4 regions of the Gracilibacillus thailandensis genome follow, and region 1 is predicted to be linked to each of the others. Evidence: riboswitches for the same ligand, from Rfam matches in the RefSeq annotation. Region 1 holds a riboswitch; each other region holds the start of a gene.
The links. A riboswitch is a leader RNA that binds a small molecule or an ion and turns the genes downstream of it on or off. The one in region 1 is predicted to bind S-adenosylmethionine.
Positions count from the first base shown of each region.

Region 1 (2,207 bases):
GAAGCGAGAGATAAGATTGAATCTCTAAGAAGGCTCCTACGTAATCATGACATGAAAGCACTGGTATTCGTCAAAGATATTACAACGCTTTCGGTACTGGCAGAAAAACTAGATTATATGGGCATCCATGCAGGAGTTTTACATAGTGACTCCAAAAAGCAAGAACGAGCTAAAGCAATTAAAGAATTTCGCGAAGGAAAATCTGAACTACTACTAGCTTCAGATGTTGCTGCAAGAGGTTTAGATATCCCTGATATAACCCATGTTATTCATATGGACTTGCCTAAAGAGACAACACAATTTGTTCATCGCTCCGGAAGAACTGGACGGTTGGGATCTAACTCAGGAACCGTTATAGCGATTGTCACCGAGAGTGAGGAGCGACAACTGCAGAAATTTAGTCGCCAGTTGGATCTGACTGTTTCAAAGAAAAGTCTGTTTAAAGGGAAATTTGTTGATTCAGAGTAGATCACATTTTCTTGCAATGCTGTTTGTCACTACCCGAAAAAGGTCAAAATCGACAAAATTCATGTAGTGACAGGCACCAGAAGAAATGAGACTTGACATTGTACCATATTTTGGCGTATTGTAATATTTAAATTAAATACCATAAATTTCTTATCAAGAGAGGTGGAGGGACTGGCCCTTTGAAACCTCGGCAACGGACTATCTGTAAGTACCGTGCCAATTCCAGAAGTGATACGCTTGAAGATAAGAAGGGAGACAGATTGTAGTTGACATTTTGCCCCTTTTCTTATTTAGAAAAGGGGTTTTTGGTTTTTCAAAAAGATAAAATATACAAATAGAATTCATGGTAAGCGTCCTAAGCGTTTTAGCATGTGAAGGAGGAGGAAGAATGACGATAGAAGGCAACCAACTAGAATTGATAGACGCTTTGCAAAAACTAAAAAGTAAGAAATGGATTGACTTAACACACACATTTGGGCCTAGTTCCCCACATTTTTCCGCATTACCAAATGCTGAGATTGACCCATTATTTACGCATAAAGATGGTTTTTTTGTTCAACAATTTTCCTTTCCAGGGCAATATGGAACACATATAGATGCACCTATTCATTTTGTACCGAATCAGCGTTGGCTAGAAGAATTAGATTTAAAAGAGTTAGTGTTACCTCTTGTTGTGATTGATAAATCTAAAGAAGCAGCAGAAAATCATGACTATACCGTAACAGTCGATGATATTAAATTGTTTGAAGAAGAGTATGGACAAATAGAAGAAGGAACATTTGTAGCATTAAGAACAGATTGGAGCAAACGTTGGCCAGATGTTGAGAAATTCGAGAATAAGGATAACGAGGGGAATCCACATGCACCTGGCTGGCGATTAGATGCATTGAAATATCTCTTCCAAGAGAGACAAGTGAAAGCCATTGGTCACGAAACGTTTGATACAGATTCTGCGAAGGATGCAAGAGCAAACGGATCGCTAATTGGCGAATATTATGTACTGGAGCAAGATACATACCAAGTAGAATTATTAACAAATTTAGATAAACTGCCCCCAAAAGGCAGTATCATATTTAATATAGTAGCAAAACCAGAAAAGGCAACTGGGTTTCCAGTGCGCTCTTTTGCAATAATACCTTAAGAAAAAAATAGAGAGGATTGATTAATTATGACAAAAACATTTATTAAAGCACCCTTTAAAGCAGACCATGTGGGGAGTTTATTACGACCAGAAAGCTTAAAAAAAGCAAATGAGAATTTCCAAGCAGGTAAGATATCCTATGATGAGTTACGTGCAGTACAAACAAATGAGATTAAGAGAATTGTAGATAAGCAGATTGAAGTGGGGCTAGAACTAGTAACAGATGGTGAATTTCGTCGTGGATGGTGGCATCTTGATTTTATCGAACACTTGAATGGATTTGAAGGATATGTTCCAGAAAAAGGACTTCAGTTCCACGGTCTGGAGACAGAACCATATGATGTACGAAACATTGGGAAAGTTTCCTTTAATGCAGATCATCCATTCATTAAAGATTTCATTGAATTTAAAGAAATTGTTGGAGACCGTGCAGTAGCGAAACAAACGATACCAAGTCCTAACCAACTGTTCCATGCAGGTATTCGTAATCCAGACATATACCCGAAATTAGAAGATTATACACAAGATGTGATCGATACATACCGTGATGTAGTGAAAGCATTCTATGATGCAGGCTGTCGTTATCTGCAATTTGATG
Region 1 covers NZ_WJID01000031.1:30,712-32,918, reverse strand. The annotation lists gene GH715_RS10675 (DEAD/DEAH box helicase) at 1-468, shown strand, start outside; SAM riboswitch class I at 616-718, shown strand; gene GH715_RS10670 (cyclase family protein) at 857-1,609, shown strand; gene GH715_RS10665 (5-methyltetrahydropteroyltriglutamate--homocysteine S-methyltransferase) at 1,637-2,207, shown strand, end outside.

Region 2 (2,207 bases), on a different contig from region 1:
CCGATGTATTTCTAGAAGTATGTGTACTCGTATGCAACAATCCTACCTCTAATTGTAATGGGCTATTTCCTAATAATCGTAATAAATGGGTTTCGGTTTGCTGCTTTAATGGCATTAAATTTAAGATTAATATTTTAAGTGGCCGAATGTCTTGTTTAAATGCCCGGCTTTCATCCATAACGAAAATATTCTCTTCTTGTAACTTACTCTTAGCTGGTAATAAATCCGGCACTTTGATAGGCATTTTTTGTGACTCCTTTGTTAATAAATTCCCTAAAATGAAAAAATTCACGATAAAATCTATTTTATCGATATTTCGGATTAAAATAAAGGAAAATGTTTTAAAATTCTGACATATTATATTTCTGATATTATGGTTAAAAAGGATGCCTCCTATACGTAAGGCATCCTATCTATTGCGACATCCATTTTGGTGGTGTATCTTTTCCCCAATAAACTTCTGCTATCGGGAAATGCTCTTCGAATTGATCGTTTTGCAAATGATAGTGGAATTGAAAATAATAACCGTCTTGTGGTCTTCTTAACCGATTGACATGAAACTTTGCAACATTTTCTTTATCTTTTACATGATATAAGTTAAAGATACGCTCTCCATATCCGCCTGAGGGCTCTTCGGCAATCATTAAGTATTGACTTTCTTCCTCGCCAATTTCTTTATATAATGCATCTAATACCGTTTCAAGATTTGGTAAGACAGTTCGAGCAAGATCTCCCTTCACTTTTGCCGAGATTTTTGTACCTAGCTTTGCTTGCACTTGTTCTTTTGCAAGATGATTTAATTCCTCGAGATAAAGTTGATTCGAGTCTTCAAGAATTAGGTTTTCTTCTGTTATCGAATCTTCAATTTCTTCTTTATCTAATTGTTTCGGCTGATCTTCACTTGGCTCAATGTCCTTTTTGCCTAAGTCTACATCAGCATTAATGTAGATAGGGGGAACATATAACCCAAGAGTTAATATCGTCACTAATAAAACGGTTAATTTTTTCATCCACATTTTCATCTCGATCGAACTCCCTCACATCGACTTACTAAAATTTTATCATTTTTAACTAATTTGTCCATACATGTAAAGGGGTTTTTCATTTTTTACATAAATTTTACTTATGTTTGTGCTAAGGGTTGTTCTGCACTAATCACTTCCCTATTAAAGTGTTCATCATATGCATAGACTGTTATGCTTTAATATATAACCTGCTAATGACATTAATTCAAAAAGTGATGATACGTCCCACCTGTTGCGATAACTAGATGTTCCTACAATTAGCTCATCTGTATCCACAATCTCATGAATTAATTCTTTTGAATCCACTTATAATCAGCTGGATCTCAGTTGTACATTCTCCTCGTATTTTAAAATAAAAAATCCTTCCCTATAAAGATAGAGAAGGATTCTACGAGTAATTGCATTACGCTACACAAAAACAATCGCCGTCGAATCTCCCCATCTTCGAATCAATATTGATTCTCTGAAATTGGCACCGGGCACATACGTGCTGGTTGCCGAGGCTTCGCTGGGTCAGTCCCTCCACCTCTCTGGATAAGAAAATCTTGCGTTTTTTTAAATTGTAAGTACATCACTTGGATTTGCTACAAATCATATCATACTACTAAAAAAACAACAAGTACTTTTTAAAATTTTCAGATTATAGTATAAATCTTTTCATTTCACACCAAAATAATGAGGATAGTTTACGCACAAATAAGGTGGGACAAACAATGGATCAAGAACATATTGATAAGTGGAAAGACCTTGAACATGACTTAGACCATGCCATTCCGGAAGAAGTCCTTCCAGATATCGCTTATTACCGGACTCTTGTTGTTAACGTCATCATGATCGGTGCCCCAAATGAAGATTGGGTCTTAATCGATAGTGGCACACGAAAATATCATGATAGAATTCTTCACGCTTGCGAACACCGTTATGGCAATAAACCACCACAGGCAATTATATTAACCCATGGTCACTTTGATCATATCGGTTCCGCGAAAAAGTTGGCAGAATATTGGAACGTACCAATATATATCCACGAAAACGAAATGGATTTTGTCACAGGCAAAAAGGAATACCCTCCAGGAGATCCAACTGTTGGTGGAGGGATGATTTCATTATTATCAACGATATTCCCTACTAAGCCAGAACACTTGGAAGGTCTTGTGACAGCATTGCCAAATGATGGTTCTG
Region 2 covers NZ_WJID01000074.1:7,410-9,616, reverse strand. The annotation lists gene metA (homoserine O-acetyltransferase MetA) at 1-244, opposite strand, end outside; gene GH715_RS18180 (YpjP family protein) at 414-1,022, opposite strand; SAM riboswitch class I at 1,461-1,566, opposite strand; gene GH715_RS18175 (MBL fold metallo-hydrolase) at 1,739-2,207, shown strand, end outside.
Region 2: linked by a shared signal. The riboswitch ahead of GH715_RS18180 (YpjP family protein) and the one ahead of GH715_RS10670 (cyclase family protein) in region 1 are both predicted to bind S-adenosylmethionine.

Region 3 (2,207 bases), on a different contig from region 1:
CTTTACAGTAATTAATTCTTCATCTCCTGGTCCTGCTCCCACTAAGTAAACTTTCCCCATGTTGATCCCATCCTTTTTTTGTATTAGCTTTTGTTGGTTTTTCTCGATATCTGACTAAAATATAAGTAGCAATAATGGCTAACGCTAACAGTATCACTTGATCAAAACTTTGATGAACCATTATTTCTGTTAAGCCAAAGGCAATCACTAATGATACGATTGGCGATGTAATCCATACTTTCGCTATTTGATGGATAATTTTTTGTTTCCAAACTTCTTTAAATTGTTTGCTGGCATTTATCCCGACTATCGCCGAAGTAGTTACCTGGGTCATCGGTATTGGAATACCTAATAAGGAGGCAACTACTACCAAACCTCCTGTTGCACCGGAAATCACAATACCATTTCCTAAAGTCAGTGAGGTAATCTTTTTGGCATTGGTTTCTAATACTCTGCCACCAAACAAAATACTACCTAATGCTACAATGAGCGCCATCAAAGGTAAACCCATTTCCATCGAAGTAATCCCTGCGCCTACTAACGGTCCTAATGCATTTGCTACATTATTCATACCAGCAGCTATCGCTTCAATTATACCAGTTAACAGTAATAAAAAAGTTAAAAGCTTTACTGGTGGCCGATAATTTATTTTATTATTTATTTTTTTTCTGATTTTTTCAAGACACAGTGTGATTAAAAAAGCCGCAACTGGTATAATGATCCAAAAAGCTATAATGAGTAATACCATTTGAAGATTCAGTTGTTGATAACTGAGGCCAACTCCAATGATAGCTCCCACTGTTACCTCGCTCGTGGATAACGGAATTCCAATATAATTCGTAATTAACAATGTAAAACCGGAAACAACTAAAATAATACAAGCAATTCTTACATCTAAAATTTCTTCGGAGATGATACCTTTTCCAAGCGTATTCGTAACATGCTGACCTCCAAGTATAGCACCCGTAACAGCACCTACTCCTGCGATGATTAACGCGTACTTACGTTGCTTGATTACTTTAGTGCCGTACGTAATACTCATGCTAGCTGCTGAACCGCTCGCTCCAATATTAAAGGCAAATAGACAAGCAGCTAATATCGCGATGATTGCTAACATCTCAGATCCCAACTTTCACCACTACAATAAAGTGGAATTATTTTTAGTATAAATATCCTATCCCAATAGGAAAACTTGGATTATAAATATAGAAAACTCCTACTTGACGATAAAGTAGGAGTTTTCCTCTTATCTGCCAAGTAATACCTGCTGGAAGTAGCACAGTGCTTTTTAGCCTGTTGCTGAGAATTCGCCGGGCCAGTTCCCTCCTTCTCTCTTGATAAGATCATATGTTATTTTCATTTTTTTCCACTGTTGATAATGTACATACTATAAGCCATTCTTTCATAATTGTCAATGGATTCCATATAAATATTTTTTTAAGATTTACCTTGTAATTACTTCCTTAATGTTGTATGATGTTTGTATTATATTTCCATAATTACAATATCTTATCGAGAGAGGTCTAGGGACTGGCCCGATGACACCTCAGCAACCAGCAATGCAATTGTATGGTGCTAAATCCAGACGGTATATTACCAAAGATAAGAGAATGCAACCTTAATCAAGGAGGTCTTCTACTTATCGAAGACCTCTTTTTTTTATTTTAGAAAGGATGGAGCAAAATGAACAATATCGAAACTACTCTTGCGCAAATAGGTAATCGGAAAGATCCGCGTACTGGTGCAGTAGAAGCACCTATTTATTTATCAACTGCATACCAACACCCATCTCTGGGACAGTCAACTGGTTATGATTACACACGGACAGCAAATCCTACACGGGAAATTGTAGAAGATGCGATTGCAACATTAGAAAAAGGGGCAAAAGGATACGCCTGTTCGTCAGGTATGGCTGCCATCCAACTTGTCTTCTCCTTATTCAAGCAAGATGATGAAATAATTGTAACCGAGGACATTTATGGTGGAAGTTATCGATTGTTTCAGCATTTTCAGGAATCTTATAACATCAAACCAGTATATGCAGATGTAGAAGAAATGGAGCAGTATATTAGCCCAAGAACGAAAGCTATTTTCATAGAATCACCAACTAACCCGCTTTTAATGGAAATTAATATCGAGAAATTAGCTACATTGGCAAAGAAGCATCAATTACTCTTTATTGTTGACAACACCTTTTACACACCTTA
Region 3 covers NZ_WJID01000072.1:14,700-16,906, forward strand. The annotation lists gene cobA (uroporphyrinogen-III C-methyltransferase) at 1-60, opposite strand, end outside; gene GH715_RS18070 (inorganic phosphate transporter) at 20-1,117, opposite strand; SAM riboswitch class I at 1,244-1,344, opposite strand; SAM riboswitch class I at 1,507-1,609, shown strand; gene GH715_RS18075 (methionine biosynthesis PLP-dependent protein) at 1,684-2,207, shown strand, end outside.
Region 3: linked by a shared signal. The riboswitch ahead of GH715_RS18070 (inorganic phosphate transporter) and the one ahead of GH715_RS10670 (cyclase family protein) in region 1 are both predicted to bind S-adenosylmethionine.

Region 4 (2,207 bases), on a different contig from region 1:
AATTCAATTGAATTCAACCGATAACAAGAGATAATTCTTTAACCCCAGATTTCTTTTGTAATTTGTACAATGTGTTGGAGTTTGTTCCATTGGTCTTGTTCGGTTAGTTTGTTTCCATGGTGAGTAGATGCAAAGCCACATTGTGGACTTAAACATAATTGCTCAAGTGGTACGTATTTTGCGGCTTCTTCCACTCGTGCTTTAATTTGTTCTTTGTCTTCCAACTCTCCATTCTTTGATGTAATTAATCCTAGCACAACACGTGCGCCATTATTTGGGATATGTTCTAACGGTTTGAATCCACCTGAGCGTTCATCATCATATTCAAGGAAGAAACCGTCTACTTTTTCCTTAGCGAATAGGGTTGGAGCGATTAAATCATAGCTTCCTTCAAAAGCCCAATTGGAGCGATAGTTTCCTCGGCATAAATGGGTAGTGACAACAAGATCACTTGGTTTATCTTCTAAAACGCCATTGACTACTCTTAATGCCAGATCAATTAAAAATTCCCGTGAAAACTCACCATCATTAAATGGAATATCAGGTGAAGACAATCCTGCTATATAAACGTCATCAAACTGTAAATAACGCACACCAGCATTATAAAATGCTTTAATTGCATCACGGTATGCTTGAATAACATCTCTGGCATATTCCTCAATATCCGGGTAAATGCTAACATCACGAATTCCTTCGTTGAAAAGCTGATTAGGACTTGGAATGGTTTGTTTTGCCACCGCTCGACCATCTACTAATGCATTAAACTCTTTAAAATCTTGGATAAATGGATGATCAGGATTAAATGAGATTTTACCTGTATTTCGAATATTATAGCGTTCTGTTTCTTCATTCCCATGAAATATATAACCTACTTCAGGTACATATCCTTCAATGCCATTTAAATGCTCTAAAAAGTCTGTGTGCCAGAAACGACGGCGGAATTCTCCGTCTGAAACAAGACTCAATCCCACTTCAATCTGTTTATCAATGATATGAGCTATTTCTTTGTTTTCCACATTACGTAACTGTGCACTTGTAATATTACCTTCCTCAAAATCCTTTCTCGCTTTCAGTAAATTCTCCGGGCGTAATAAGCTCCCCACATGATCTGCTCGAAATGGTGCTGTTACTGTTTTTGTTGTCATACTACCTCTCCTTATAATGAAAATGAATTTGGTCAGCATATCTTACCCAGTAAAAAAAGACCTTCTAAGAAGAAGGCCTTTATCATGAACGAAAGTCAATCTTCTTATCTATTGGAATTAGCACCGTGTCAAAAATGACTGGTTGCTGAGACATCATAAGGCCAAATCCCTCCGTCTCTCTGGATAAGAATATATGCAATTTTTACCATACATACATCATACAATATGCTGTTGGAAAATACAACCCTATTTTTTTGAAAATGTATAACACAATTGTTAATCATAGTTATAAATTTATAGCTAACATTCAAGAAACAAAGAAAAAGAGATGCAACATATATTGCATCCCTTCTAAATTATTTAATTTAATTGTGTTCTATTTCTGACATATAATATCGTTCCAATGATTAGCAATATGATACTCAATGCCATAATTTGGAATATATTTGTTGCTGTATTTGGGAGATTAATGTTATCATTACTTGCTATTGGTGATTGTTTATCACTATTCTTGACCTCTTGTTTACTTCTTTGGTCTTCTGCTTCTTGTACGTTATTCCTCTCAGAATTTTGATTATTATTGTTGTCGTTTTTATCAAAACCAGAAGTAGAATCCGAATCAGTATTAGAGTCTGGATGCTTCTCAGGTTTATTTTTATCCTTGTCCTTTTTTTTGTCTTTGTCCTTATTCTTGTCTTTGTCCTTATCCTTGTCTTTATCTTTGCCATTACCTGATGTATCATCTTCCCCTTTGACAAAAGACCAGATAGGTGAGCGAGTCTCACCTGTATAGTTATCAGTCACTGTAGCATACCAGAAATACCGTTCTCCTTTAGTAAGGCCCTCCCATGTAACTTTTGCAGTATCTCCGCTCACGACATTATCTACCTTGCCTATTTCATTATCAGTATAAACATTCACTACAAAACTATCCGTCGCAACTCGCTTTTCTTTAGCTGTTAAATCTAAATCAATAGTGAATTCATCTTTATTTGGGTATTCATCCGTATCATAATAATTATAATCATCCATATATGGTGAATAGGTGTTCACATATATTTG
Region 4 covers NZ_WJID01000023.1:49,725-51,931, reverse strand. The annotation lists gene GH715_RS08855 (5-methyltetrahydropteroyltriglutamate--homocysteine S-methyltransferase) at 39-1,145, opposite strand; SAM riboswitch class I at 1,247-1,335, opposite strand; gene GH715_RS08850 (lamin tail domain-containing protein) at 1,506-2,207, opposite strand, start outside.
Region 4: linked by a shared signal. The riboswitch ahead of GH715_RS08855 (5-methyltetrahydropteroyltriglutamate--homocysteine S-methyltransferase) and the one ahead of GH715_RS10670 (cyclase family protein) in region 1 are both predicted to bind S-adenosylmethionine.